DNA from 3 places in the Acidovorax sp. GW823-FHT05D11 genome. Region 3 is predicted to be linked to each of the others. Evidence: predicted binding sites of a transcription regulator. Region 3 holds the regulator's gene; each other region holds the start of a gene.

Region 1 (9,662 bases), 1.3 Mb from region 3:
GCAGGAACCGGCAGCATCTCCACCCCAATCAATCCGATTTTGCAATGGGACGCCACCACGCCAGCCAACTCAGGTGGCTGGTACTGGATCGAAGTCCTGCCTTACCTAGATCTCAAAAACTCCAAAGTGATCATGGATGCATCTCGCTCCAACTTGCTAGCCATTAATCCGAAGTCCCTCGTGGTTTATCGCATTACCGCTTTAGCCTATGGCCGCAAGTCAGGGACCTTGGTAGCACTGCAGCAAACCTATGCGCAGCAAAGAACTCTCAATTAACACCTGCACTATTCAAAAATCGGCTTCTAGTTCAATTCACATACAAGCTAAAGACGATTTAGCCTGAAATTCCAGACAAAGAGGAGCACCCCATGCACCGCAATACGCCACCTCGCTTTCGCAAAAATCTACTCACGCTGGCAATAGGCGCTGCCTTGGCGTCCCCAGGAGCCTGGGCCATCGACTTAGTACAGGCACCTCCCGGGACCGTGCAGCCTTATGTGACGCCTAATGTCATCATCTCCATCGACGACTCAGGCAGTATGAATTACCGCGTGGACAGAGAAAGTGAATCTGGCGCGACCAATGGTACAACTCCAAACGCGGATGGAACCTGGCCGGGAACTAGCCGCCGCATGAATGTACTCAAGTACGCGCTTAAATCTATCTTTGACCCCACACATCCCAAATACGATAGTTCCTTGCTACCGGATAAAAAAATTCGTATGGCATGGCAAGCAATGAATGCCAATAATGGCACACCAGGCTCGCTTCCCGGTACGACCGGTAGCACCCCCACACTCGCCACCAATTCCATGCAGATACTGGCTGGTACCCACCGGACCAACTTTCTCACTTTTGTCACTAACCTGTCCCCGAACAATTCAACACCTTCGCACAAGATGTTCAAGCAGGCGGACGAATACATGCGCGCCAACTTGGACAAGAATGGACCTTGGGCCTCTGTACCGGGTACTACCGCCACACCTTACCTAGGGTGCCGACGCAACTACCATATATTTATGACTGACGGCCGTTGGAATGGCACCGTATCCGGCGGCACGCAAGATGACAATACCAAGAACATCACATTGCCCAATGGAACGGTCTACGGCAGTACAGTCGCCGCCAGCCGCCCCAAAAACGATCTTTACGCAGATACTTACAGCGATAATTTGGCTGATTGGGCCTTCAAAAGCTGGTCCACTAAGCTGCAAACGGCCACAGATGTCAACGGCGTTACTGGTTTGAAGGGCTCCCCACAGCCTACGGCAGAGTACAACAAGGCCCCTGCAACGGAAGATTTTGGCAAGGACACTGCAGGAAAAGACGCAGTTCTTGATCGCTTCTGGAACCCACGCTATAACCCGGCCAATTGGCCACACATGGTGACTTATACCATAGGCCTAAGCAAAATGGCCTATACATGGCCAGGAAACAAAATTTCTGGAAGCGTGGACCCTGCTGCACCTGATACAGCGTGTACTGTCATCAAGGCGCCGGGCCAAGGATGCGCCGCAGGCAACAAGGCCACCTTCACAACAGATCTGATGGTACCTTTCAGTTACGACAAAGGCTCCAACGGGACTCTGCCTGACTTCATTACAGGCAACATCAAGTGGCCCAATATAAGCAGCGGTGGCGAGTCTGTTCGGTCATTGGATCTATGGCATTCGGCTCTCAATGGTCGAGGACGTTTCTATGCCGTGGACAAAGGGGAAGATCTTGCAAAGGCTTTTCGCGATATTTTCCAGCAAATCAATACACAGGTTGATCCCGACCTCACTTCTACCGCCACTAGTGGTTCCAATGTTTCACGTACCGACGTCGGTAAATTCACCGGCAATTACGAACCGAAGAATGCATGGAAGGGTTTCGTGATCGCAGAAACAGTGAAAAAAGATGGTACCACTGTGCCTGCTACAAGTTGGGATGGGAAAAATACAGCTGATAAGCTGGACGACGCCACTTTTACGGTCAGCAGTCGCGTCATTCTGAGCTGGAGCGATCAGTGGATCAGCACCAAAGACAAGGGCGGGGTGCCCTTCAAATGGGCCAGCGATCAAAGCAACCTCAGTACCGCACAGAAGAACCTGCTGGGCAAAGACCCGGGTGATCCCACCGTGATCGTCGCCACCAACGGTCAGAATCGGCTCAACTTCATTCGCGGGGATCGCATTCTGGAAGGTTCCGAGACCAGTGGCTACACCGCAGCAAAACCCTTCCGCGAGCGCAAGAGCCGCCAAGGCGACATTATTAATTCCGTGGTATGGTACTCCGGCCCCCCGGTGAGCAATTACCCACTCAAGGGCTATAGCGCCTTCACGCGCGCCAACAAATCCCGGACGCCCATGCTCTATGTGGGTGGCAACGATGGCCTGCTGCACGGCTTTTCAGCCACAGACGGCACAGAGAAAATTGCCTACGCCCCACGTGGCGTGCTTGCCAACCTTCCTCTGCTGAGCGACCCCACTTACAACAATAAGCACAGATTTTTTGTGGATGGTTCACCCATGACTGGCGACGTAGATCAAGGGCAACCAGACCCGGCCGATCCCGCCATCTATGTGCCCGATTGGCGGACTCTTCTGGTAGGCACGATGGGTGCCGGAGGCAAAGGCTACTTCGTGTTGGATGTAACTAATCCTGCCACCGCAGATACGCCGGCCGGCCTCCCAGGCTTCTCGGAAGGAAATGCCCAAAAGCTGGTGGTGCTTGACCGCACCAGAGGCACCGAAACCGCCCCCAACTGTGCGGCGATGACTGGCGCTCAAAAGACCGCGTGCGATAAAGCCGTGGATGAGGATAAGGACATCGGCAATATCACGGCCCGCCCTGTGCTGGATGAGAACAACCCTATGCGCACCACCCAGATCACGCGCATGAACAATGACCGCTGGGCCGTGGTCATGGGCAACGGTTATAACAGCACTAATCAGCGGCCCGTTTTGTTGATTCAGTACCTGGATGGCAACAAGGAACTGAAACGCATTGCCGCCGCGGCTTCCGATACCGTGGGCACTGGCGAAGCCACTGACAACGGTTTGGCGACGCCGCGCTTGGTTGATCTGAACGGCGACAGCCGCCCCGATGTTGTGTACGCTGGCGACAACCGGGGCAACCTTTGGAAATTCGACCTGACGGACATCGACGACGCCAGTTGGGGCGTTGCTTTGGGTGGACAGCCGCTCTTTACGACCACCGGCCCTGCGACACTGGGCAGTACTCGCGCCCGTGTGGACATTGCTGGCTCTATCAGACAGCCAATCACCGCCGCCCCCACGGTGCGTGCCAATGATCGCACCATGACCATCGGAACGGGCTCTAGCGCCAAGACCTTATCAGTAGGAGGCATGATGATCGCCTTTGGTACAGGCCGCAATGTCACCAAGGCAGACGAGAACGATTCAAATGTGCAATCCTTGTACTCGGTGCTGGACAACACTCGTTATCGCGTTGTCGACACAACGAAGGGCAAACGTCTTCAGGTGCACCCGGGCGCCGGTACCTGCCCCAGTGGGAGCGACTGCATTCCTGCTCCGGTGCCTTTGGGCGTAGGAGTAGTCAACGCTAAGCTGGCTGCCCAGAAAATTACCGCTGTGGATGCCAACTACGCCACTGTGGACATCACGGATGAATTGAAAAAGGACACCTGGGTCAATTTCAATGGCTGGTACATGGATTTGCCAGCCGTCGGCGAGCGGTTGCTGAAACCCATGGAGTTCTATGACGGCAGCAATGTATTGGCTGTGTACTCTCAAGTACCAGCAAAGGGATCGGATATAGACCCTAACGTGGAAAGCTGCGAATCCAATACGGTGGACGAAGAACGTCAGTACCTCACTCTTGTCAACATCATGGACGGCAAACGACCCACGGTGCAGATTCTCGACTCTGACAAGAACGGCACGTTTTACACCCCTCCTGGAGGAGGTAGTCCAGTATGCACTACATGTGGCGATGACAAATCCGTGTCGCGCGCATCGGTGACCAAAGGCTCGCACACGCTGATCAAAAAAGAAACCGGAGACAAGTGCCAGAATCGGGATATCGATGCCAAGGGCAATGGTTTCAACATGCAGTGTATGCCCGAGCAATCACTGCGCCCAAGTTGGCGCCAACTGAAGTGAGAAATTCATCATGAACCGACCTCTGCGAAAAGCGCAGCATGGCTTCACCCTCATCGAACTTATGATCGTGGTCGCCATCGTTGGAATCCTCTCGGCCATTGCTTATCCCAGCTATACCGAGTACGTTCGGCGCGGGCATAGAGCAGAGGCCCGCGCCGGGCTGCTGCAGGCACAGCAATGGCTAGAACGAGCCTCGACTGCAACAGGTGTCTATCCCACGGTCCTGCCGAACAATCTGCAATGGCGTCTTGCAGGTGGTACAGCCGATCCGACAAAGCGCTACACCATTGGTTTTCAGGCAGGCAATACCAACGCTGTCTTCACCTTGGTGGCCACCCGCAAGGCCCCTGGTCCCCAAGCTACAGATCGCTGCGGAGATTTCACTTTGACCAATACGGGCACGCGCGATGCAATCAATCGCGATGCAAGCATTACCGCAGCAGACTGCTGGAACAAGTAAGCACTGCGCTACCATCCTGGAGCAATGACCATTACAGCGCTCCACTATGCGAACCAAGCGCTTGGGCTAGCCGCCCAGGCGCTTTTTCTTTCCAGCCCCAATCCTCGCGTTGGTTGCGTCATCACCGCTCCCGACGGTGAGGTGCTGGGCCGAGGATTCACTCAGCGTGCTGGTGGCCCCCATGCAGAAATCATGGCGCTGCGCGATGCCGCAGCAGCTGGCCGCGACGTGCGCGGTGCCACCGCCTATGTCACCCTGGAGCCATGCTCTCACCATGGCCGCACCGGTCCATGCTGCGATGCATTGATCGAAGCCGGGATTGCAAAAGTGGTGGCATCCATCACCGACCCCAACCCTCTGGTCGCAGGCCACGGATTCGAGCGATTGCGGGCGGCGGGTATCGAGGTTGTCGTGGGCCCAGGGGCAGAAGAATCACGCGAACTCAACATCGGTTTTTTCAGCCGCATGGTTCGGGGCACGCCATGGGTGCGGCTCAAGACGGCAGCGTCCCTGGACGGCACCACGGCGCTTCACAACGGCGCCAGCCAGTGGATCACCTCGCGCACGGCGCGCGCGGATGGGCATGCCTGGCGGGCAAGGGCCTGTGCCATTTTGACCGGCATTGGCACCGTGCTGGACGACAACCCCCGCCTGGACGTCCGGGAAGTACCTACACCCCGCCAGCCCCATGTGGTCTTGGTGGATAGTCAATTGCAGCTGCCCCCGCATGCCAACCTGCTGATGGGCGGACGTGATTGCCTTGTCTACACAGCCAACACAAGCAAGGAAAAGAAAGCCGCCTTGGAAGCTCGCGGTGCCACGGTGATCCATCTGCCCAATGCCAGCGGCAAAGTGGATCTGGCAGCGATGCTGAAAGACCTTGGCCAGCGGGGAATCAATGAGCTGCATGTGGAAGCAGGCCACAAGCTCAATGGATCCCTCGTCCGAGAAGGCCTCGTCGATGAACTGCTTGTGTACTTGGCCCCTCGCCTGCTGGGCCCCGGGCTGAGCATGGCGAACCTGGACCCGCTCCATGCGCTGGCGGACGGGCTTGCGCTGCAGTTCACATCCGCAGAGATGATCGGACCGGACCTTCGCGTCCTGGCACGGGTCCAGGGTCGGGATAGTTTTTAATCCGGCCCTCGCGATCGCCTTCGGCCGCACCGCCCCAAGGCAGTGCAAAAGCCACGCACCAACCTCTGGCGCGCTTCTTGCTTCAATTTGGTGCAAATCTGGTGCACCCACTCAAACCGCACCAGAACGGATCAATTTACTGCAAGAGGACGTTATGGAAGCACTCAAACAGGGCACGGATGCCCTGTTCATTCTTCTGGGGGCCATCATGGTGCTGGCCATGCACGCCGGTTTTGCCTTCCTGGAGCTGGGCACGGTCCGCAAGAAGAACCAGGTGAATGCGCTGGTGAAGATCCTGGTGGATTTTTCTGTGTCCACGGTCGTGTACTTTGCCGTGGGGTACAGCGTGGCCTACGGCACGCACTTTTTCGTGGGGGCCGAGTCGCTGGTGCAGCAAAGCGGCTATGCACTGGTGAAGTTCTTCTTCCTGCTCACCTTTGCAGCGGCCATTCCGGCCATCGTGTCGGGGGGGATCGCGGAACGCGCCAAGTTCTGGCCGCAGCTCATGGCCACGGCGGTCATCGTCGGCTTTGTGTATCCATTCTTCGAGGGCATTGCCTGGAACCAGCATTTTGGCGTGCAGGCCTGGATCAAAGGGTTCGCCGGCGAGGAGTTTCATGATTTCGCAGGCTCCATCGTGGTGCACGCGATGGGAGGGTGGATCGCCCTGCCTGCCGTGATCCTGCTGGGCTCCCGCGCCAACCGGTATCGCAAAGATGGCGCCATCTCCGCGCACCCGCCCTCCAACATTCCGTTTCTGGCGCTGGGCGCGTGGGTGCTCGTCGTGGGCTGGTTCGGCTTCAATGTGATGAGCGCGCAGACCGTGGACAAGCTTTCCGGCCTGGTGGCAGTGAACTCCCTGATGGCCATGGTCGGCGGCACGCTGGCCGCCCTGGTGCTGGGCAAGAATGACCCCGGCTTCGTCCACAACGGCCCGCTGGCGGGGCTGGTGGCGGTGTGCGCGGGCTCCGACCTGATGCACCCGCTGGGTGCGCTCGTGGTGGGTGCGGTGGCTGGCGCCATTTTTGTGCTGATGTTCACGCTCACGCAGAACCGGTGGAAGATCGACGACGTGCTGGGTGTCTGGCCGCTGCACGGCCTGTGCGGTACCTGGGGCGGGCTGGCGGCGGGCATTTTTGGCAGCAAGGCGCTGGGCGGGCTCGGCGGGGTGAGCTTTTCCGCCCAGCTTGTCGGCACCGCCCTGGGCGTGGCCTGGGCACTGGCGGGCGGCTTCGTGGTGTATGGCATTCTCAAAGGCACGGTCGGCCTGCGGCTCTCGCAGGAAGAGGAGTTCGACGGTGCGGACCTGTCGATCCACAAGATCAGCGCCACACCCGATCGCGAAGTGAGCTGGTAGCCGCCGCGGCGCCAGGGCACCGCACCGCGATGCGCCCGCATCCACCCGATCGCCACCGTGGCTGCGTTGGCGCCGCGTCTGACAAGCGCGAGCGGCGCCGCACGGTCACAATCGCGCCATGCCTGCACTGCCCCCTGCTCCCGCCGCTCCAGCGCCGTTCCTGGGCACCACCGCCCGCTATGGCTGGCTGGCCGTCCTGGCCATGTGCATTGCAAGCGCCATCACCGGCTGCGCCGGCCTGCCCAAGGATGTGGACCGGCCGGTGTCGAGCGCATTGGCGTCGCCTGCGGACACGGCCCTGGGCCAATTGGTGGAAACGCGCCGCGCGTCGGTGGGCGGCCGCCATCCTTCCGGGTTCCTGCTGCTCAGCGGGCCCCAGGCGGCCTACAGCAGCCGCCTCGCCCTGGTCGACGCCGCACAGAAGACGCTGGACCTGCAGTACTACGCCATCCACGCTGACGCCAGTACCGAGCGCCTGCTGCTGGGCGTGATCGCGGCGGCCCAGCGCGGCGTGCGTGTGCGTGTGCTGCTGGACGACTTCCACAGCACGGGGCGCGATGCGCAGGTCATGCGGCTGGCCTTCGTGCCCAACATCGAGATGCGCATGTTCAACCCGCTCACGGGTGCGCGCGGCTCGCCCCTGGGGCGCATGCTGGGCGCGCTGGGGGACTTCTCCCGCGTGCAGCAGCGCATGCACAACAAGCTCTTCATCGCCGACAACGCCATGGGCGTGACGGGTGGCCGCAACCTGGGCGACGCGTACTTCGGCAACGCCGATTCCGGCAACTTCGTGGATCTGGACGTGCTGGCGGCCGGGCCCGTGGTGCAGGACCTCTCCCGCAGTTTCGACAGCTACTGGAACAACGAGCGCGCCTATCCCGTGCAGTCGCTCGTCACGCAGCAGGAGCTTGACACCCTGCGCGAGCGCACGCGCACTTCCGACGCGGCGCGGCGGGACCGGATCGCCGGCCAGGGCGGCACCCTGGCGCCCGACAGCCAGCCGGTGCAAGACGGCAGCCAGACCACCACCGCGCAACGCGCCCGCATCTGGGACTACCAGCCCATGGACCTGGCGCAAGCGCAGTTCACCTGGGCCCCCGCGGCGGTGCTGGTGGACAAGCCCGCCAAGATCCCCCCAGACGGCACGTCCACGGGTGCGCTGCCGGAAAAAGCCCCCGCCAGGGCATCCCCCATGGCGATCACCTCGCGCGGGCCGCGTGCGGCGACGGCTGGCGCCGTGGCATCGGCGCCAGTGCCTGCACGTGCCACGGACACCGCCAGCGGCCCCCTCCCCGGCCCCAACCCACCCTCCACCGCCTCCGCCGCGCCCGGGGTGCCCGGCGCCGAAGCCCTTGATGCCCAGACCGACACCGTGGTGGACGGCCTGCTGCAGCTGATGGGCCAGGCACGGCAGGATCTGCTCATCATCTCGCCCTACTTCGTGCCCGGCCCGGACATGAAACAGGCCTTCGCGGCGGCGCGCGCGCGCGGCGTTCGGGTGCGGGTGCTCACCAACTCGCTCGCCTCCAACGATGCGCCCATTGCTCACGCAGGCTATGCGCGCCACCGCCCCGACCTGCTGGCCATGGGCGTCGAGCTGTATGAGATGCGCAGCGAACTCACGGGCGTGCTGCGGGGCGCCCTGGGCTCCACGGGCAGCACCGGCGGGGGCGGCAAGGCTGGCGCTTCTGGTGCCGTGGGCAGCTCGCGGGCCATGCTGCATTCCAAGCTTCTGATCCTGGATGGCCGCCTGCTGGCCGTGGGCTCGATGAACCTGGACATCCGGTCGCAGCGCCAGAACACGGAAATCGCGCTGCTGATCCGCAGCGGCGACCTGTCGCGCCGCGCCACCGCGCAGATCGAGGCCGCATTGCGCGAGGTCGCCTGGCATGTGCAGCTGAACGACGGCCGCCTTGTATGGCGCGCGCCCGAGGGCAGCGGCCTGGCGGACGCGACGTCCGAGCCCGACGCCAGCGCTCCGCTGCGGCTGATGCTGCAGCTCCTGGGCCCGCTGGCGCCCGACCACCTGCTCTAGGCACCTGTCCAGGCGCCTCTTTGCGGCACCGCGCCGCGATGCGCGGCTAGTCCCCGGCCCGCAGCGCCTCCACCCAGGCGGTGATCGCCCGCTGGTCCGTCATCGTGCGCACGTGCTGGTAGGCGGCCTCGGCTTCCGGAAAGCGCCTGCGCAGCAGATTGAGCCACTGCTTGAGGCGCCCCGCGCGCTGGCGGGGCTCCAGGTCCTCGCACACCAGTTGCCAGAAGGCCGCGATGTGCGCCAGCAGGTCGCTCCAAGCCACCGTGTCCGAACCAGGCCGGCCCGCATCGGCCGCGCGGATGGCTCGGGCCAGCCCCGGGTCTGCCACCATGCCGCGCCCGAGCATGAGCGTGGCGCAGCCCGACACCTCGCGGCAGCGCAGCGCATCGGCCACCGTCCAGATCTCGCCATTGGCCACCACCGGTATCTGCACCGCCGCGCGGATGGCGGGAATGTGCTCCCAGTACGCCGGGGGCCGGTAGCCATCGGCCTTGGTGCGCGCATGCACCACCAGCTCGGCGGCGCCGCCCGACTGCATCGCCTGGGCGC
Region 2 (9,662 bases), 2.1 Mb from region 3:
TCGATGGTGATACGGAACACACTGTTGTCATGGCCAGACTGCGCCCGCGCTGTGAAGCGAATGCCCCGGCGCGTGGGCAGGCAGCTCATCTGGCTCAGGGTGATGGCGGCATGGTCGTTGTTGATCTGCGCAAAACCCTCGGTGTGAACCGCGGCGGCGCTGTCGGTGCGGTCCCGCGCGATCCACTGCAGGTAGAGGAAAGACTGCGCGTAGCGCGTGGCGTGCACGATGCGGTACGTGCCGCCGCCTTCACCCGGATGCACCGGGGCGGGCCACTGACCGCAAACCTTGACCCAGTCCACATCGGGCGCGGCGGTGAAGGATTCATACGGCATGTCTTGCCCCAGCGCGTGGGCATGCCCCGCACAGGCCAGCAGCGCGGCCGCCAGCCAAGGCGCGATGGGGCTGGGCGCGCGCCTCACCGCTCGCCCTTGCGGTAGGGCTTCATCAGCGCCTGCGGGTACGCTGCCTTGCGCGCCACCAGCACCAGGGCCAGTATGGAGAGCAGGTAGGGCAGCATCAGATACACCTGGTACGGAAGCCACGCGCCGCCCGCCTGCTGCAGCCGAAGCTGCAGCGCATCGAAAAAAGCGAACAGCAGCGCGCCCAGCAGTGCCTTGCCGGGGCGCCACGACGCGAACACCACCAGCGCGACGCAGATCCAGCCGCGCCCGTTCACCATGTTGAAGAAGAAAGCGTTGAACGCCGACAGCGTGAGGAAGGCCCCCGCCACACCCATCAACGCCGAGCCCGCCACGATGGCCCCCGTGCGCGTGGCCGCCACCGGGATGCCCTGGCCCTCGGCGGCCTGCGGGTTCTCGCCCACCATGCGCACGGCCAGGCCCAGCGGCGTGCGCATGAGCACCCAGGCCAGTATCGGCACCAGGGCCAGCGCCAGCAGCGTGAGTGGCGTCTGCGCTGAGAGAATGGGCACGCCCAGCCAATCCATGGCGGCGAAGGGCTCGATGGTGGGCGGCGTGTTCACCTTCGGAAAGCTCACGCGGTAGCCGTAGTAGCTGAGCGCCGTGGCCAGCAGCGTGATGCCCAGGCCCGAGACATGCTGCGACAGCGCCAGCCCCACCGTGAGCCAGGCATGCAGCAGCCCGAACACGCCCCCCGTGAGCGCCGCCACCAGCACCCCGGTCCACAGGCCGTGCCCGGCGTACACCGTGAGCCAGCCCGTGAAGGCGCCCGCCACCATGATGCCCTCGATGCCCAGGTGGAGCACGCCGGCGCGCTCGCACAGCAGCACCCCGAGCGTGCCCAGGATGAGCGGCGTGGCCACGCGCAAGGTGGCGATCCAGAAGGCCGGATTGGCCAGGATGTCGAGGAGTTCGGTCATTTCCACCTCACCCGGTACTGCGTGAGCAGGGTGGCGACGAGCACCGCGATGAGCGAGGTGGCCACGATCACGTCGGCGATGTAGGTGGGCACGCCCACCGCGCGGCTCATGCTGTCGGCACCCACCAGCACGCCGGCCACGAAGGTGCCCGCCGCGATCACGCCCAGCGGGTGCAGCCCGGCCAGCATGGCGATCACGATGCCGCTGTAGCCATAGCCCGGCGACATGTCGAGCGTGACGTAGCCGGTGCGGCCCGCCACCTCGATGGCACCGGCCAGCCCCGCCAGCCCGCCCGAGAGCAGGGCCACCAGCACCACGGTGCGGGTGATGGGCACGCCGGCAAACGCGGCGGCCCGCGCATTGGCACCGGCCGCGCGGATGTCGAAGCCCGGCACCGTGCGCCGCAGGATGGCCCAGAGGATCAGTGCCAGGCCGATGGCCCACAGCAGTCCCGTGTGCAGGCGCGTCTGCGGCACCAGCCTGGACAGCTCCAGGTCTCCCTGCAGCGCCACGCTCTGCGGCCAGCCCATGGACAGCGGGTCTTTCATGGGGCCGTCGAGCAGGGCCGAGACCAGCAGCAGCATGATGAAGTTGAGCAGCAGCGTGGTCACCACCTCGTCCACCCCCAGGCGCGACTTCATGAGTGCCGGGCCCAGCAGCAGCAGGGCGCCGGCCAGGGCCGCCGCCAGCATCATCGCCGGGAACAGCAGCCAGGGCGACCATTCCAGCCCCGTGCCGCCATGCAGGCCGCCCACGGCCACTGCGGCCAGCGCGCCGGCATACAGCTGCCCCTCGGCACCGATGTTGAACAGCCGCGCGCGAAAGGCCACCGCCGCGGCCAGCCCGGTCAGGATCAGCGGCGTGGCGCGCGTGAGGGTTTCGGTCAGCGCGAAGACCGAGCCGAAGGCGCCCTTGACGAGCAGTGCATAGGTCTGGCCCACGGGCGCGCCGGCCCACAGCACCAGCAGGCCGCTGATGACGAGGGTGAACACCACGGCGCCCACCGGCGCCGCTACGTAGGCGGCGGGGGAGATGTGGTTGCGTTTTTCAAGCCGCATGGGTCGGCGCTTCGTGGGGAATGGAGGGCATCGGATTACCATCCGCGGCGGCGACGTTCGGCTTGCACCACGCAGGCCGCCAATAACGGGAGGGAGAGATCATGCAAAACCTGGTGTGGGGATGGCTTGGGCGCCTGTTGCTGTGCGGCGCGCTGGCGCTGGGCTGCGCAGGTGCCATGGCACAGGCATTGACCGGCGAGGGCCCGGCAACGGCTGCGCCGGTCGCCCCGCCGGACCTGCCGCTGAAGAACGAAGCGGAATACACCGCCGACATCAACGAATGGCTGGACCACACACGCAGGCTGCAGGAAGAAGGTCGGGTGCGGCACAGGCGCATCACCATCGGCGTGGTGTCGGCCCTGGTGGCAGGCTTTCTCGGCCTGCTGCTGCATACCTGGCGCAGCGGCCGGCCCATGGCCTTCAAGATCAGCCGCGTGCTGCTGTGGGCGCCCCTGTTCCTGTTGGCGGGGGTGTGGTTCTTTCCATCCATCATCCTGATGGTGATGGGGTGTGCGCCCGTGATGCTCGGCGTGTGGTGGCGGCGCGCCCTGTCGTGGTGGGAGCTGTCCATCGCCTCCGCGCTGTACCTGCCGGCCCTGGTGTTCACCTGGCTTGTCTTCAGGACACTGGCTGGCATGGGCGGCGGGTAAGGGCCCGGGCGCTGAATCGGCGCCTGCGCAGTCACGGGGTTTCCTCCGCGCTGCTGGCGGCGCCCGCCATCGCCAGGCCGATGGCCTCGCGCGTCCAGCCCTCTGCGGGCCGCGCTGCGCTCAGGTGCCCCTCGTGCATCACCGCCACGCGGTCGCCCAGGGCCAGCACCTCGTCGAGATCGTCCGAGATCAGCAGCACGGCGGCACCGCCGTCGCGCGCGTTGATGAGCTGCTGCTGCACGAAGGTGACGGCGCCGATATCGAGCCCCCAGGTGGGCTGGTGGGCCACGATGAGGCGCGGCGCAGGGGCGCTCTGGCTGGCGTCGTAGGGCGGCAGCAGGGCGCGGCCCAGGATGAGCTTTTGCATGTTGCCGCCCGAGAGCGCGCGGGCAGGGGTGTCGGGCCCGCCGCCGCGCACGTCGAAGGTCTCGGCCACGCGCTGGGCATGCTGGCGCGCGGCGCCGCGCTTGACCCAGAAGGCCCGGAACCAGGGGTGGGCGAACCAGTGGCTGCGCAGGCGTTCGGACACGGCGTTCTCCCACACTGGCAGGTCGCCCACCACGCCCACGGCATGGCGGTCCTCGGGGATGCGGGCCACTCCCTGGTCCACCACCCAAGCCGGGCGGGCCTGCAGCGGCGTGCCCAGCAGCGTGACCTGGCCGGCGGTGGCGGCGCGCACGCCGCACAGCACATCGGCCAGCGCCACCTGGCCATTGCCCGAGACACCGGCGATGGCGACGATCTCGCCGGCGTTCAGGGTGAGCGATACGCCCTGCAGCCGATCACGACCCGTGGATGCCGTGGATACGTTGGCCAGCGCGCACACCGGCGCACCCACGCTCCGGGCGGGGCGGCGTTCGCTGGCCTCGATGGCATGGCCCACCATCCACTGCGCGAGCTGGCCTTGCGTGGTGCCCTGCGCGGGCGCCTCGGCCACGAGCTTGCCCTGGCGCAGCACGGCCACGCGGTGCGATACGCGCAGCACCTCGGCCAGCTTGTGGCTGATGAAGATGATGGACAGGCCCTGCGCCACCATCTGCGCGAGCGTGTCGAACAGTGCTTCGCTTTCCTGCGGCGTGAGCACGGCGGTGGGTTCGTCCAGGATGAGGATGCGCGCGCCCCGGTACAGCGCCTTGAGGATCTCCACGCGCTGGCGCTCGCCGACCGAGAGGCCGCCCACCAGCGCCTCGGGCCGCACGGGCAGGCCGAACTGGCGGGACACCGCCAGCAGGCGCTCGCGCGCACCCGCGCGCCGTGAGAAGGGCTGCCACAAGGGCTCGGTGCCCAGCAGCACGTTGTCCAGCACCGTGAGGTTGTCGGCCAGGGTGAAATGCTGGTGCACCATGCCGATGCCCGCCGCCAGCGCCGCGCGTGGCTGGCCGGGCGGCAGCGGCTGGCCGAAGACCTCGATGTGGCCCGCGTCGGCCACGTAGTGGCCGAACAGGATGGACATCAGCGTGGACTTGCCCGCCCCGTTCTCCCCCAGCAGTGCCAGCACCTCGCCGCGCTGCAGCGCAAGGCTGATGCCGTCGTTGGCCACCAGCTTGCCGAAGCGTTTGGTGATGCCCTGCAGCCGCAGGACGGGGCCGGAGGGGTCCGTCATTTCCAGTTCGAGAGAAAGGCCAGCAGCACCTTGGCGGAATTGGCCGCCGCCAGGCCCATGAAGGTGCCCATTTCATTCTCGCCTTCGCCACCACCGGCCAGATCGCTCAGCGAGCGAAAGGCGATGTAGGGCACGCCGTTGCTGTGGGCCACCATGGCGGTGGCGGCGGTCTCCATGTCGAGCACATTGGCCTCGAAGGTCTTGAACGCGTATTCGCGGAAAGCCTTGTTGTCCACGAAGGCCTGGCCCGACACACCGTTGCCGCCCACCACGAGCTGCGGGCGCTGTTTCAGGCAGGTGCTGGCCAGGCAATGCGCCAGGCCCACGTCCTGCAGGCCGCGCGCGGTGGCCAGCATTTGGGGGTCCGCCTCAAACCAGAACTGTTTGGTGATGCCGGGCTTGGCCGCCGACCTCACCTCGACCGGGCGCGGATGCATCATGCCGAAGGCGGGCATCGTCAGCTCGCTTTTCATCCACGCGGGGGCGCTGTACTGGCCGGGCTGGTCTTCACGCGCCATCAGCCATTCCATGTACTGGCCCCACTGCGCGGGCACGGTCACGTCGCCAATGTGCAGGCCGGGGTTCACGCCGCCGGCGATGCCGGAAAAGACGATGTGGCTCACGTTGAAGCGGTCCAGCACCAATTGCGTGTTCATGGCCGCGTTGGTCATGCTGATGCCCGACAGGAACACCACCACGGGCTTGCCCGAGAGCGTGCCGGTGGTGAACTCCACGCCGTTGACGCTGTGCCTGGCCGGCTGCTGCACCTGGGGCAGCAGCACCGTCAGCTCGGGTGCAAAGGCCGAGATGACGGCGATGCGCGGGGTGCTGTCCAGCCGTGCCGCCTGGCCCGGCGCGATCGCGGCGCAACCCGCCACCAGCGTGGCCAGGGCCAGGGCGCCCAGCAGGCGCATGCACCGCGCGGCCAGGGCGGTTGTCTCGGGGCGGTGGGAAAGCGGTGCGGGCATGGCGCTCCTTGTCGGGAAAAAGAAGAAAAGGAAAAATCGTACAGCGCAGCGCAGCGCACGGCGGCGCAGGCCACAGCGCAGCCGGTGCCCGCGCGCCGGGGTGCCTACCTGGCCGTGGACTTGGGCTGGCTGTCGTCCACCTTCACGCTGAACTTGCCGGCCAGGATGTCGGCCTCCTTGGCCTTGACCTTGGCCACGATGTCGGCGGGCACCTTCTTCTCGAACGTGCCCAGCGGCGCCAATTCAGAGCCCTTGTGCTTCATCATCGAGTAGGGGCCGTAGTCCTCGGCCGTGAACTTGCCGTCCTTGACCAGCTTGAGGGCGCGTTCGATGCTGGGCTCCATGTGCCACAGCGCGGAGGCGACCACGGTGTCGGGGTACTTGTCCTGCGTGTTGATCACGTTGCCGATGGCCAGCTTGCCCTTCTCCTTGGCCGCGTCGGACACGCCAAAGCGCTCGGCATAGAGCACGTCGGCGCCCTTGTCGATCATGGCGAAGGTGGCTTCCTTGGCCTTGGGCGGGTCGAACCAGCTGTTGATGAAGGTGATGGTGAACTCGATCTTGGGGTTGGTCTCCTTCGCGCCGGCCATGAAGGCGTGCATCAGGCGGTTGACCTCGGGAATGGGGAAGCCGCCGACCATGCCGATCTTGTTCGTCTTGGTCATGCCGCCCGCGACCATGCCGGACAGGTAGGCGGGCTCCTGGATGTAGTTGTCGAACACGCTGAAATTGGGCGCCTGCGGCTTGCCCGAGGAGCCCAGCAGGAACGAGGTCTTGGGGAAGTCCTTGGCCACCTTGCGGGCGGCGGTCTCCACCGCGAAGGCCTCGCCCACGATGAGCTGGTTGCCGCCGGTGGCGTACTCGCGCATCACGCGCTCGTAGTCGGCGTTGGAGACGTTCTCGCTGGCCTTGTATTCGATCTCGCCGCGCGCTTCGGCGGCCTTCAGTGCCTTGTGGATGCGGCTCACCCACTGCTGCTCGTAGGGCACCGTGTAGATCGCCGCGACCTTGATCTTGGACTGCGCGTGGGCCAGCGAGGGCGCCAGGCCCATGGCGGCCGAAAGGGCCATGGAAGTGCAGAGCAGGCGTCCGGTGAAGATGCGGCGAGTGGTCATGGTGGAGTCCTTCAGACAGGCAAACAAGGAGGAATGGGTGTCAGCAGCCAAGCAAGGAGCGCGCCAATGGGCAGCCGCCCGGTGGCACGAGGCCGGAGGCAAGTCTGCCAGAGGAAAGCCACCAGTTGGTAAAAAAATGACGCGCCAAAAAAACCACCGGAGGGCCTGGCCCCGCGGTGGCTGGTTCGCGATGGCGTGCCGTGCGCCTACTTGGTGCCGAAGATCCGGTCCCCCGCATCCCCCAGCCCCGGCAGGATGTAGCCGTGGTCGTTCAGTTCGCGGTCGATGGCGGCGGTGAAGATCGGCACGTCGGGGTGGGCCTTTTGCAGCGTGGCCACGCCTTCGGGGGCGGCCAGCAGGCACACGAACTTGATGGAGCGGGGATTGAGTTTTTTCAGGCGGTCCACGCAGGCGGCGGCCGAGTTGCCGGTGGCCAGCATGGGGTCCACCACGATGATGTCGCGCTCGTCCATTTCGGACGGCATCTTGAAGTAGTACTCCACCGGCTGCAGCGTGGCCGGGTCGCGGTACAGGCCAATGTGGCCCACGCGGGCGCCGGGCACCACGTTGAGCATGCCGTCGAGGAAGCCGTTGCCCGCGCGCAGGATGGAGACCAGTACCAGCTTCTTGCCGTCGATCACCTGGCCGGTCATGGTCTCCAGCGGGGTTTCGATCTGCACGTCCTGCAGGGGCATGTCGCGCGTGACTTCGTACGCCATGAGCGTGCTGAGCTCGCCCAGCAGGCGGCGAAAGCTGTTGGTGCTGGCGTCCTTCTTGCGCATCAGCGTGAGCTTGTGCTGGACGAGGGGGTGGTTGATGACGGTGACGTTGCTCATGGCTGGGCCTGTGTTTTGGGGGATGGAAAGAGGCGCGCCTGCATTTTTACCTGACAGAGGCGCTGGCGGCAGGCACTGTCAGGGTTGCGGGCTGCCGTGCGGCCGGCCGTGGCGGGCCGCTGGCGTCGCCCTCTGGGGCTGGCGGCGGCGGCGCGGCGCATGGGTGAGTCTAATCCGACAGGAACCGCGCATAGCGCGCCAGGTCCACATTGCCGCCGCTGATGATGACGCCCACCCGTTCGCCCTGCAGCAGCTTGCCGCCGTCATCGACACCCGAGAACGCGTGCGCGCCCGCATAGGCAAGGGCGCCCGTGGGCTCCACCACGATCTTCATGCGCTCCGCGAAGAAGCGCAGGGACTGCATGAGCTGGGCGTCGCTCACGCTCAGGATGTCTTCCACCCGCTCGCGGATGATGGGAAAGGTGAGCTCGCCCAGCGCCTGGGTCTGCGCGCCATCGGCGATGGTGTGCGGCGTCGGGATGCGCACGATCTGCCCCGCCCGCAGCGACTGCTGGCCGTCGTTGCCGTTTTCGGGCTCCACGCCGATCACGCGGCAGCGCGGTGCCAGGGCGCCCGCGGCCAGCAGGCTGCCTGCCAGCAGGCCCCCGCCGCCCACGCACACGAACAGGTAGTCGAGGTCGGGCACTTCTTCAAAAAGCTCCAGCGCCGCGGTGCCCTGGCCCGCGATGACGTGGGGATGGTCGAACGGAGGCACCAGCGTCATGCCGCGCTCCAGCGCCAGGCGGCGGCTGATGGCCTCGCGGTCCTCGGTGTAGCGGTCGTAGGTGACGACCTGGGCTCCATAGGCGCGCGTGGCCGCCATCTTGGAGGCGGGCGCGTCTTCGGGCATGACGATGGCGACGGGCATGTCCAGCAGGCGGGCCGACAGCGCGATCGCCTGCGCATGGTTGCCGGCCGAGAAAGCCAGCACGCCGCGTTCGCGCTGCTCGTCGGTGAACTGGGCGAGCGTGTTGAAGGCGCCGCGAAACTTGAACGCGCCCGTGCGCTGCAGGTTCTCGCATTTGAAGAAGAGCTGGGCGCCCAGCATTTCGTCGGCGGTGGTGGAGCGCAGCACCGGCGTGCGGTGCGCGATGCCCTTGAGCCGGTGCGCGGCGGCGGCCACGTCGTCGTAGGTGGGCGGGGTCAGACTGGGCAATGTCATGGCGGCGTCCTCGGGGCAGGGGCGGGCAGGGGGTTGCCCGTGTTCGCCACATGATAGCCCCAGACGCGATCGCCGCGCGCCGAAAAGGCCTCTGCCGGTTGTCCTGTCAGCGCGGGCAGCTATCAATTTTGATTTTTCGCGCCGGTCTCGCGGCGCGGCGCTCTCAGCCCAGTTCGCTGAACCGTACCAGCGGCGCCAGGGCCGGGAAGTCGCCCGCGCGCTTTTGCTTCATGGCCGTGACCGACTCGCGCACATGCTGGTTGCTCCAGATGGCGCCCTGCAGCCAGCCCATCTGGCGCAGGCTGTCTTCCACGCTGTGGTCGCGCGCGTAGTTCACGGCCTGCTTGGTGCCCCAGATGGCGACGGGGGGCTTGGCGGCGATCTCCTGGGCGCATTGCAGGGCGGCGGCCAGCATGGCCTCCTGCGTGTCGAACACCTCGTTGACCAGCCCGTGGCCCAGGGCCCTGGCGGCGTCCAGGCGGCGGCCGGTGTAGGCCAGTTCTTTCACCACGCCCAGCGGGATGAGCTTGGGCAGGCGCTGCAGCGTGCCCACGTCGGCCACCATGCCGATGTTGATTTCCTGGATGCAGAAGAACGCATCCGCCGTGGCGTAGCGCACGCAGGCCGCCGTCACCATGTCCACCGCGCCGCCGATGCAGCCGCCGTGGATGGCCATGATCACGGGAATGCGCAGGTTCTCGATGCGGGTGAAGGTGGCCTGCATGTCGGTGAGCAGGTCGAAGATGGCGGCGCGGCCTTCGGGGCTCTGGTCGTCCATGGTGATGGCGCCGCCGAAGGTCTCCAGCGCCATGCCCGCGCTGAAATGCTTGCCCGTGCTGCTGATGACCAGCGCGCGCGCCTCGCCCGCCTGTTGCAGGTGGGCCAGCACCTCGTCCAGCTCGCGCCAGAACGTAGGGTGCATGGTGTT
Region 3 (9,662 bases):
GCTGCACCGTGGGCAGCCTGGCGCTGACCGCCGCCGCCCCGGGCGACAACCTGCCCGCAGGCGCGACCGCACCGCTGGGCGTGCTGCGCTTCACGGCCACGGGCTGCGCGGGCGCCACGCTCGCGGTGGCCATCACCTACCCCGGCGGCAGCCTGGCGGGGCTGGTGCCGCGCAAGTTCGGCCCCGCCACGGCCGGTGCCACGGCGCTCTGGTTCCCGCATGGCGCGGTCAGCGGCGACACGGTGAGCTTTGCCGTCACCGACAACGGCACGGGCGACAACGACCCCGCCCCCGGCGCCATCGCCGACCCGCACGCCATGCTGCGGCTGGCCGCCGGCGCGCAGGCGATTCCTACGCTGTCCGAATGGGGCCTGCTCGTGCTGGCGGCGCTGCTGGGGCTGGCAGCGCTGCGCAGGTTTCAAGCCGGATCGGCCTCCAGCGCTTGATGAGAAAGCGCTGAAAGCTATCAAATCAGGAGTTTTTTGCCGGATGCGCTAGCATTGCCAGTCCCATTCTCACGAGGCGCCCCATGACCACTGAAGCCCTGCTGGCCTACGCCCACTTTCTGGCCATCCTGACCATGACCGTCTTCCTGGCCAGCGAGGCGGCCCTGTGCCGCAAGGAGTGGCTCAACGCCGCGGTGGTGGAGCGCCTGGCGCGGGTGGACATGGTCTATGGCATCTCCGCCATCGCCGTGCTGGCCACGGGCCTGGCGCGCACCTGGTGGGGCATGAAGGGCGCGGGGTGGTACTGGTCGCAGCCCCTGCTGCACACCAAGGTCACGCTGTTCGTGGTCATCGGCCTGATCTCCATCGTGCCCACGGTGCGCTTCCTGCGCTGGCGCAAGCAGCTGCGCGCCACGGGTGCGCTGCCCACCGAGGCCGAGGTGCGCGGCACGCGCCGCCTCGTGATGATCGAGGCGCACCTGCTGGTGGTGATTCCGCTGCTGGCCGTGTTCCTGGCGCGGGGCGTGGGCACGCGCTAGAAAGCACAAAGCCCCGCGTGCGGGGCTTTGTTTGGGGGCCAAGGTGTGTCAGGCGGGCTTGTTGCTCAGGCATTCCTTCATGAAGGCCTTGCGCTCGTCGCCCTTGAGGGTCTTGGCCTTGGGGTCTGCGTTGCAGGTCTTCATCTTGGTCTGCTGCTTTTCCTGCTTGTTGGCAGACAGGCATTCCTTCATGAAGGCCTTGCGCTCGTCGCCCTTCTTTTCCTTGGCGTCGGCATTGCAGGTGGCCATCTTGCTCTGCTGCGCGGTGGGCGCCTTGGCCGGCGCGGAGGCCGCGGCAGCAGGCGCGTCGGCGGCATGGGCCAGGGAGAGGGTCAGGCCGATGGCCGTCATCAGGGAAAGCAGTTTCTTCATGTAATGCTCCTGCGGGTAGGGGGATGGATGGCCCGGTGGACACCGGGCCATTCAGCATAACGCCACAGCGGAGGGATGGGATGACGGGGCGCCCCCGTAGAATCCCCGCATGCTCTCCGTCAAACAGGAATTGCTCGCGGCGCTCGCCGGCGAGCTGGAAAAATTGTCGCCCGGCACTGCCGGGCGCGCTGCGTTCGAATCCCCCAAGGTGGCCGCCCACGGCGACTTCGCCTGCACGGCGGCCATGCAGCTGGCCAAGCCGCTCAAGCTCAACCCGCGCGCGCTGGGCGAGCAGCTCAAGGCCGCGCTCGAGGCCACGCCCGCGTTTGCCCGCTGGGTTGATGCCATCGAGATCGCCGGCCCCGGGTTTCTCAACATCCGCCTCAAGCCCGCCGCCAAGCAGGAAGTGGTGCGCGAGGTCTTGGGTGCCGGAGACCGCTTTGGCTACCAGGCCGACAACGGCCAGCGCGTGCTGGTCGAGTTCGTCTCGGCCAACCCCACCGGCCCGCTGCACGTGGGCCACGGCCGCCAGGCGGCGCTGGGCGACGCGATCTGCAACCTCTTTGCCACCCAGGGCTGGAAGGTGCACCGCGAGTTCTATTACAACGACGCGGGCGTGCAGATCCAGACGCTGACCACCAGCACGCAGCTGCGCGCCAAGGGCTTCAAGCCCGGCGACGAGTGCTGGCCCACCGACCCCGAGAACCCGGCGTCCAAGGCGTTCTACAACGGCGACTACATCCAGGACATCGCCAACGACTTCCTCGCGAAGAAGACCGTCAAGGCCGACGACCGCGCGTTCACCGCCAGCGGCGACGTGGACGATGTGGAGTCCATCCGCCAGTTCGCCGTGGCCTACCTGCGCAACGAGCAGGACAAGGACCTGCAGGCCTTCAATCTGAAGTTCGACGAGTACTACCTCGAGTCGAGCCTGTACACCAGCGGCCGCGTCGAGGCCACCGTGGGCAAGCTCGTGGCCAACGGCAAGACCTACGAGCAGGACGGCGCGCTGTGGCTCAAGAGCACGGACTACGGCGACGACAAGGACCGGGTCATGCGCAAGAAGGACGGCACGTACACCTACTTCGTGCCCGACGTGGCCTACCACATCGCCAAGTGGGAGCGCGGCTTCACCAAGGTCGTCAACATCCAGGGCACGGACCACCACGGCACCATCGCCCGCGTGCGCGCCGGGCTGCAGGCAGCCGGCGTGGGCATCCCGCAGGGCTACCCCGACTACGTGCTGCACACCATGGTGCGCGTGGTCAAGGGCGGCGAAGAGGTCAAGATCAGCAAGCGCGCGGGCAGCTACGTCACGCTGCGCGACCTGATCGAATGGACCAGCAAGGACGCGGTGCGCTTCTTCCTCTTGAGCCGCAAGCCCGACACCGAGTACACCTTCGACGTGGACCTGGCCGTGGCGCAGAACAACGACAACCCGGTGTACTACGTGCAGTACGCCCACGCGCGCATCCAGTCGGTGCTGCGCGGCTGGGCCGAGCAGGGCGGCGGCGATGTGGCCTCGCTCCAGGGCGCGGACCTGTCGGCGCTCGAAGGCCCGCAGGCCCAGGCGCTGATGCTGCAGCTGGCCAAGTACCCCGAGATGCTCACCGCCGCCGCCGACGGCGAGGCGCCGCACGACGTGACCTTCTACCTGCGCGACCTGGCCGCCAGCTACCACAGCTACTACGACGCCGAGCGCATCCTGGTGGACGATGAAACCGTCAAGCGGGCCCGGCTGGCCCTCGTCGCCGCCACCGCGCAGGTATTGCACAATGGCCTGGCCGTGCTGGGCGTGTCGGCTCCGGCCAGAATGTAAGCAGTCACTATGAAGAAACAACAGACGGGTGGGACCATCATCGGCTTCATCGTCGGGGTCATCGTGGGCCTGGGGGCCGCACTGGCGGTGGCCGTGTACGTGACCAAGGTGCCGGTGCCCTTCCTCAACAAGGGCAACGGGCGGGGCGTGGACATGGATGCCGCCGAATCCCAGAAGAACAAGAACTGGGACCCGAACTCTCCGCTGTACGGCAAGAACCCCGCGCGTCCCCCCGCGCCGGCGGTGGCGGCGGCTTCCGCGCCCGCCTCCGCGGCGGCGCCCGAGGTGCGGGCGGCCGCCTCCGCGCCCAAGCCGGTTGCCAGCAAGCCCGAGGCGGCCAAGGCCGAAAGCAAGCCCGGCGCCGATCCGCTGGGCGATCTGGCCGTCGCCAAGGCCGCCGCCAAGGGCAACCTGGACCCGTTCGACTACTTCGTGCAGGCCGGGGCATTCCGCACCCAGGCCGATGCGGATGCCCAGCGCGCCAAGCTGGCCATGCTGGGCTGGGAGGCCCGGGTGAGCGAGCGCGAGCAAAATGGGCGGGCCGTGTTCCGCGTGCGCGTGGGCCCGTTCACCAAGCGCGATGATGCCGAGCAGCTCAAGGAAAAGCTCGACGGCGCCGGGGTGGAATCGGCCCTGGTGCGGGTGCAGCGCTGAACTGCCGCGCAGCGGGAGCTGAACTTTTTGCGGGGGCATGGCTCACATCCCCCAGACCAGAACCAGGAGAGTCTTTGCCATGAAACGCCGTGAGTTTTCTTTGTCCGCCGCCTCGGCGGTTGCCGCTTCCGCCCTGACGCTGCCAGTGGCCACCCCCGCGCTGGCCCAGGCCCGCCAGTTCAAGGAGGGCAAGGACTTCAAGCGGCTGGACAAGCCCGTGGCGCCCGATGCGCCCGCCGGCAAGGTCGATGTGATCGAATTCTTCTGGTACAGCTGCCCCCACTGCCACGCCTTCGAGCCCACGCTCGACGCATGGGTGAAGAGCGCCCCCAAGGACATGAGCATCCGCCGCATGCCCGTGGCCTTCAATGCCAGCTTCGTGCCGCAGCAAAAGCTCTACTACACGCTCGAAGGCATGGGCAAGCTCGACGCGCTGCACGCCAAGGTGTTCCGCGCCATCCATGTGGAAAAGCAGAAGCTGGCCAAGGACGACGAAATCCTGGCCTGGGTGACCCAGCAGGGGGTCGATGCCGCCAAGTTCAAGGAGGTCTACGGCTCCTTCACCGTGTCCAACCAGGTGCGCCGTGCGTCGCAGTTGCAGGACGCGTATGGCGTGGAAGGCGTGCCTTCCATGGGCGTGGCCGGCAAGTACTACACCGATGGCACCATGGCCGGCAACATGCAGAACGTGCTGCAGGTGGTGGAGCATCTGGCCGCCACGGCGAAAAAGGGGTGACGCCTCCTTGAAGGAAGCGTGGCCCTCGTGAGCCGCCTTCCTGCCAAGGGGAACGCACCCGGCGGCCCGGCAGCGCCGGCTCCACGGGTGCAGGCGTCGGCTTCCAAGCGCCGACGGCCTCGGATGTCCCAAGAAGAAGCCCGCGGATGCGGGCTTTTTTCATGGCGCGCGCCGTGGGGTGGCTACAATGACCTGCAAGATTCGTGCCCTATGAACTACCGCATCCTCCCCCACCTCCTGCTTGTCGCCCTGGCCTGCCATCTGGGCGCGGCGCACGCCGAAAAGGCCGACCGCGCCAAGCCCATGAACATCGAGGCCGACGCCTTGCGACACGATGAGCTCAAGCAGACCAGCGTGTTCTCGGGCCGCGTGGTCATGACCAAGGGCTCTATCGTGCTGCGCGGCGCGCGGCTGGACGTGCGCCAGGACGCCGACGGCTACCAGTACGGCGTGGTCACGGCCGAGGCGGGCAAGCGGGCCTTCTTCCGCCAGAAGCGCGATACCGTGGCCGGCGCGCCGGACGAGTTCATCGAAGGCGAGAGCGAAGTCATCGAGTACGACGGCAAGGCCGACAACGTGCGCTTCATCACCCGCGCCGAACTGCGCCGCTACCGCGGGGCGGTCCTCAGCGACGAGATCACCGGCGCCGTGATCGTCTACAACAACCTCACCGATGTGTTCACCGTGGACGGCAAGCGCACCCCCGCGACCAATGCGGCGGGCGATGCGCCCGCGCCCGGCAGCCGGGTGCGCGCGGTGCTCGCGCCCAAGGACCCGCCCGCCGGTACCGCCGCGCCGGAGGCCGCGCCCCCGGCATCGGCGCCGGTGCTGCGCCCCAGCAACAGCCTTGGCGGCGGCTCCAAGTGAGCGCGCAGCCCGTCAGCTCCGGTCCTGACGCCCAGGCGGGCAGCCGCCTGGAGGTGCAGCACCTGGCCAAGTCGTATGGCAGCCGCAAGGTCGTCAAGGATGTGTCGCTGGTCGTGCAAAAGGGCGAGGTCGTGGGCCTGCTGGGGCCCAACGGCGCGGGCAAGACCACCTCGTTCTACATGATCGTGGGCCTGGTGCGCAGCGACGCGGGCGACATCCGCATCGACGGCCATTCGGTGGCCCACATGCCCATCCACCGCCGCTCGCGGCTGGGGCTGTCCTACCTGCCGCAGGAAGCCTCCATCTTCCGCAAGCTCACGGTCGAAGAGAACGTGCGCGCGGTGCTGGAGCTGCAGCGCGCGGACGACGACGGCAAGCCGCTGTCGCGCGAGGCCATCGAAGAGCGTCTCACGGCCTTGCTCCAGGAGCTGCGCGTGGACCACCTGCGGGCCTCGCCCGCCATGGCCCTGTCGGGCGGCGAGCGCCGCCGCGTCGAGATCGCCCGCGCGCTGGCCACGCAGCCGCGCTTCATCCTGCTGGACGAGCCCTTTGCGGGCATCGACCCCATCGCCGTGATCGAGATCCAGCGCATCATCGGTTTTCTCAAGGCGCGCGGCATCGGCGTGCTCATCACCGACCACAACGTGCGCGAGACGCTGGGCATCTGCGACCACGCCTTCATCATCAGCGATGGCCAGGTGCTGGCCCAGGGCACGCCGTCCGAGATCGTGGACAACGCCGAAGTGCGCCGGGTGTACCTGGGCGAACATTTCCGCATGTAGACATGGCCTCCACGCTTGTCACTTCGTGTACTGCGCTGCCCCCCGAGGGGGCCTTCGCGCCTTGGGGCGGCCCGGCGGCGCGGTACGGTGTCCCCACGCTCCCCGCTGCGCGTGGTTCGCTGCCCCCCGAGGGGGCCTTCGCGCCTTGGGGCGGCCCGGCGGCGCTCAATCAATGAAACCTGGACTCTCGCTGCGCGTCTCGCAGCATCTTGCATTGACCCCCCAGCTTCAGCAGTCCATCCGGCTGCTGCAGTTGTCCACGCTGGAACTCTCGCAGGAAGTCGAGCAGATGCTCGACGAAAACCCGTTCCTCGAACGCAACGTCGACGAGGCGCCGCGCGAGGAGTTTGGCCTGGAAGCCGCCGATACGCCGGCCCAGGCCGACGACTACAGCGCGGATGATGCTATTTTTTCAGGAGCTACCAGCGCAAGCAGTACCAGCGCTGAGGCTCAAAATGATGCTGAAACACCGAGCGCGGGCGCCGACGAGCCCGACTGGAGCGGCGACGGCACGGTGGAGATGGCGCCCAACGACGCCGAGTGGGGCGGCGACGCCCCCGCCCGCAACCGCAACGACGCCGAAGGCGACGAGGCCGACGCCACCGAGCTGGCCCGCACGCACGAATCGCTGACCGCCTTTTTGCACCGACAGGCGCTGGCGCTGCGCCTGTCCGAGATCGACCGCGCCGCGCTGCGCTTCCTGATCGAATCGCTCAACGACGACGGCTACCTGGAGGATCCGCTCGAAGAGCTGGCCATCAGCCTGGCCGGGCCCGACGACCTGGAGCAGATCGAGGAACTGGTGCACCGCTTCACCGTGGCACAGCGGCTGCTGCAGAGCCTGGAGCCCGTGGGCGTGGGCGCGCGCGGCCTGGCCGAGTGCCTGACGCTGCAGCTCAAGGCGCTGGCCGCCGACGAGGACATCGACATCGACCCCGACACCGTGCAGACCGCGCTGCGCGTGTGCCAGCAGCCGCTGGAGATGCTGGCGCGGCGCGACGTGCGCCGCCTCACGCAGGCCTGCGGCGACAGCGAGGAGCGCACCCGCGCCGCCATGGCGCTGATCGCCCGGCTGGAGCCGCGCCCGGGGCGCCGCTTCGCCGACGTGGAGCGCAACATCATCATCCCCGACGTGATCGTGCGCAAGGCCGGGCGCGCCAATGGCCGCGACGGGCAGCACAACTTCATCGTGCAGCTCAACCCCGACGTGATGCCGCGCCTGCGCGTGCACGACATCTATGCCGGCGCCCTGCGCGGCCACAAGGGCGGCGAGGGCCACCAGGGCATGCAGCAGCGCCTGCAGGAGGCGCGCTGGTTCATCAAGAACATCCAGCAGCGCTTCGACACCATCCTGCGCGTCTCGCGCGCCATCGTGGAGCGGCAGAAGAACTTCTTCACCCACGGCGAACTCGCCATGCGCCCGCTGGTGCTGCGCGACATCGCCGACGAGCTGGGCCTGCACGAGTCCACCATCAGCCGCGTGACCACGGCCAAGTACATGGCCACGCCCATCGGCACCTACGAGCTCAAGTACTTCTTCGGCTCGGGCCTGGGCACCGAGACCGGCGGCAATGCGTCGAGCACCGCCGTGCGCGCCCTCATCAAGCAGTTCGTGGCCGCCGAGAGTCCGACCAAGCCGCTGTCCGACAGCCAGATCGCCGAGATGCTCAAGGAGCAGGGCATCGAGTGCGCGCGCCGCACCGTCGCCAAGTACCGCGAGGCGCTCAAGATCGCGCCGGCGAATCTGCGCAAGGCCCTGTAGGCGCCGTGCGAGCGTGTGCACGGCGCATGCGCCTGGTGGCCCGTTTTTCCGCTCCGTTGCCGTCTTTCCCTCTCACTTCGCCACCCCGTCCATGGCCCGCATCGTCTTCGACCTTCCCGCGCACTTCGGCTTCGCCACCGAAATGCAGATCTACATCAGCCATGTCAACCAGGGCGGGCACCTGGACAACGCGCAGCTGCTGAGCCTCGTGTCCGAGGCCCGGGTGCGGTTTTTCCAGTCACTCGGCTACCCCGAGGCCGACGTGGGCGGGCTGTCCATCGTGGTCGGAGACATCGTGGCGCAGTACAAGTCCGAGGGCTTCCACGGCGAGACCATGCGCGTGGAGATGGCGCCTGCGGACTTCAACCGCTATGGGTTCGACCTGGTCTTTTGCATGACCGAGAAGACCTCGGGCCGCGAGGTGGCGCGCGGCAAGATCGGCATCGTTTTCATCGGCAAGGCCGGCCGCAAGGTGGCGCCGATCCCGGACTCCATCCGCCAGTTGCTGCTGGCCCGTGCCGGCACGCCGGATTCACACGCACTTTCCGAGCGCGTATCCTCACCATCGTCATGAACCAACTCCAACTTTTTCTCCCCTGCGCCGCCGGTGTGGAGGGCTTCCTGGCCGACGAAGTGCACGGCATCACCGGCCTCACGGGGCAGGACCTGCTGGTGGGCCGGGGCGGCGTGCTGCTGCGCGCCTCGTGGCGCGACGCGCTGCTGCTGAACCTGCACAGCCGCCTGGCCCAGCGCGTGCTGGTGCAGCTGGCGCACCGCCCGTACCGCTCCGAGAACGACCTCTACGCCGCCGCCAGCGACGTGGCCTGGGAAATCTGGTTCACCACGCGCCAGACCTTCAAGGTCGAGGTGACCGCCCAGCACAGCCCGCTGCAGAGCCTCAATTTCGCGGGGCTCAAGGTCAAGGACGCGGTGGCCGACCGCTTTCGCGCCAAGAGCGGCGTGCGCCCCGACGTGAACACGCAGTGGCCCGACGTGCGCATCCACCTGCACCTGACCACCGACGAAGCCACCATCTACATCGACACCTCGGGCGAGCCGCTGTTCAAACGCGGCTGGCGCGAGGACAAGGGCGACGCCCCGCTCAAGGAAACCCTGGCCGCCGCCATGATCGCCGCCAGTGGCTGGGACCCCCACGGCGACAACCCCCAGCCGCTGTACGACCCCTGCTGCGGCAGCGGCACCATCGCCATCGAGGCCGCGCAGATCGCCTGCCGCATCCCGGCGGGCATGCTGCGCCGCTTTGCGTTCGAGAAACTGCTGCCCTACCAGGCCCATGTCTGGTCTGCTATTAAAAATGAAGCTGAAGGTGCAATACAGACAGGCGCTGTGCCTATTTTCGGCAGTGACGTCGCCTTCCGGATGGTGGATTTCGCCGAGCGCAATGCCGAGCGCGCCGGCGTGGCGGGCGCCGTGCAGCTGCGCGGAGGCGATGCGCTGCAGCGCATGCCGCCGTGCGAGCAGCCCGGCGTGATGCTCCTGAACCCCCCGTACGGCGAACGCATCGCCGCGGCCGGTGCCGCGGGCCGCAATGCCAGCGAGCGCGCGGCCGACCGTGCCCAGGGCCTGGCCGTGGGCCGTGAAGAAGCCCATACCGACGATGGCGGCGAGTTCTTCAGCCAGCTGGCCGCGCACTGGAAGAAGAACTACAGCGGCTGGACGGCCTG

What was found. The regulator sigma-54, encoded in region 3, starts transcription at its own class of promoters, with help from an activator protein. The targets are predictions, from matches to a motif close to TGGCANGNAANCTGCTTT.
Region 1: the regulator sigma-54 is predicted to act here: its motif matches at 5,788-5,805, upstream of AC3RCE_RS17990 (ammonium transporter).
Region 2: the regulator sigma-54 is predicted to act here: its motif matches at 6,785-6,802, upstream of AC3RCE_RS14170 (BMP family protein).

What each region holds. Positions count from the first base shown of each region.
Region 1 is NZ_CM179502.1:3,899,044-3,908,705, forward strand. Features, by position in the region: gene AC3RCE_RS17970 (pilus assembly PilX family protein) at 1-276, shown strand, start outside; gene AC3RCE_RS17975 (pilus assembly protein) at 369-4,127, shown strand; gene AC3RCE_RS17980 (type IV pilin protein) at 4,138-4,587, shown strand; gene ribD (bifunctional diaminohydroxyphosphoribosylaminopyrimidine deaminase/5-amino-6-(5-phosphoribosylamino)uracil reductase RibD) at 4,612-5,721, shown strand; gene AC3RCE_RS17990 (ammonium transporter) at 5,876-7,078, shown strand; gene AC3RCE_RS17995 (phospholipase D family protein) at 7,197-9,113, shown strand; gene AC3RCE_RS18000 (tRNA dihydrouridine synthase) at 9,160-9,662, opposite strand, start outside.
Region 2 is NZ_CM179502.1:3,047,281-3,056,942, reverse strand. Features, by position in the region: gene AC3RCE_RS14200 (hypothetical protein) at 1-335, opposite strand, end outside; gene AC3RCE_RS14195 (ABC transporter permease) at 419-1,342, opposite strand; gene AC3RCE_RS14190 (ABC transporter permease) at 1,339-2,400, opposite strand; gene AC3RCE_RS14185 (hypothetical protein) at 2,502-3,050, shown strand; gene AC3RCE_RS14180 (ABC transporter ATP-binding protein) at 3,082-4,653, opposite strand; gene AC3RCE_RS14175 (5'-methylthioadenosine/S-adenosylhomocysteine nucleosidase) at 4,650-5,621, opposite strand; gene AC3RCE_RS14170 (BMP family protein) at 5,726-6,736, opposite strand; gene upp (uracil phosphoribosyltransferase) at 6,943-7,572, opposite strand; gene AC3RCE_RS14160 (threo-3-hydroxy-L-aspartate ammonia-lyase) at 7,742-8,734, opposite strand; gene AC3RCE_RS14155 (enoyl-CoA hydratase-related protein) at 8,898-9,662, opposite strand, start outside.
Region 3 is NZ_CM179502.1:5,152,337-5,161,998, reverse strand. Features, by position in the region: gene AC3RCE_RS23810 (IPTL-CTERM sorting domain-containing protein) at 1-446, shown strand, start outside; gene AC3RCE_RS23805 (DUF2214 family protein) at 530-985, shown strand; gene AC3RCE_RS23800 (PsiF family protein) at 1,034-1,357, opposite strand; gene argS (arginine--tRNA ligase) at 1,467-3,176, shown strand; gene AC3RCE_RS23790 (SPOR domain-containing protein) at 3,186-3,830, shown strand; gene AC3RCE_RS23785 (thiol:disulfide interchange protein DsbA/DsbL) at 3,910-4,566, shown strand; gene lptA (lipopolysaccharide transport periplasmic protein LptA) at 4,777-5,433, shown strand; gene lptB (LPS export ABC transporter ATP-binding protein) at 5,430-6,215, shown strand; gene AC3RCE_RS23770 (RNA polymerase factor sigma-54) at 6,388-7,977, shown strand; gene AC3RCE_RS23765 (acyl-CoA thioesterase) at 8,069-8,551, shown strand; gene AC3RCE_RS23760 (THUMP domain-containing class I SAM-dependent RNA methyltransferase) at 8,548-9,662, shown strand, end outside.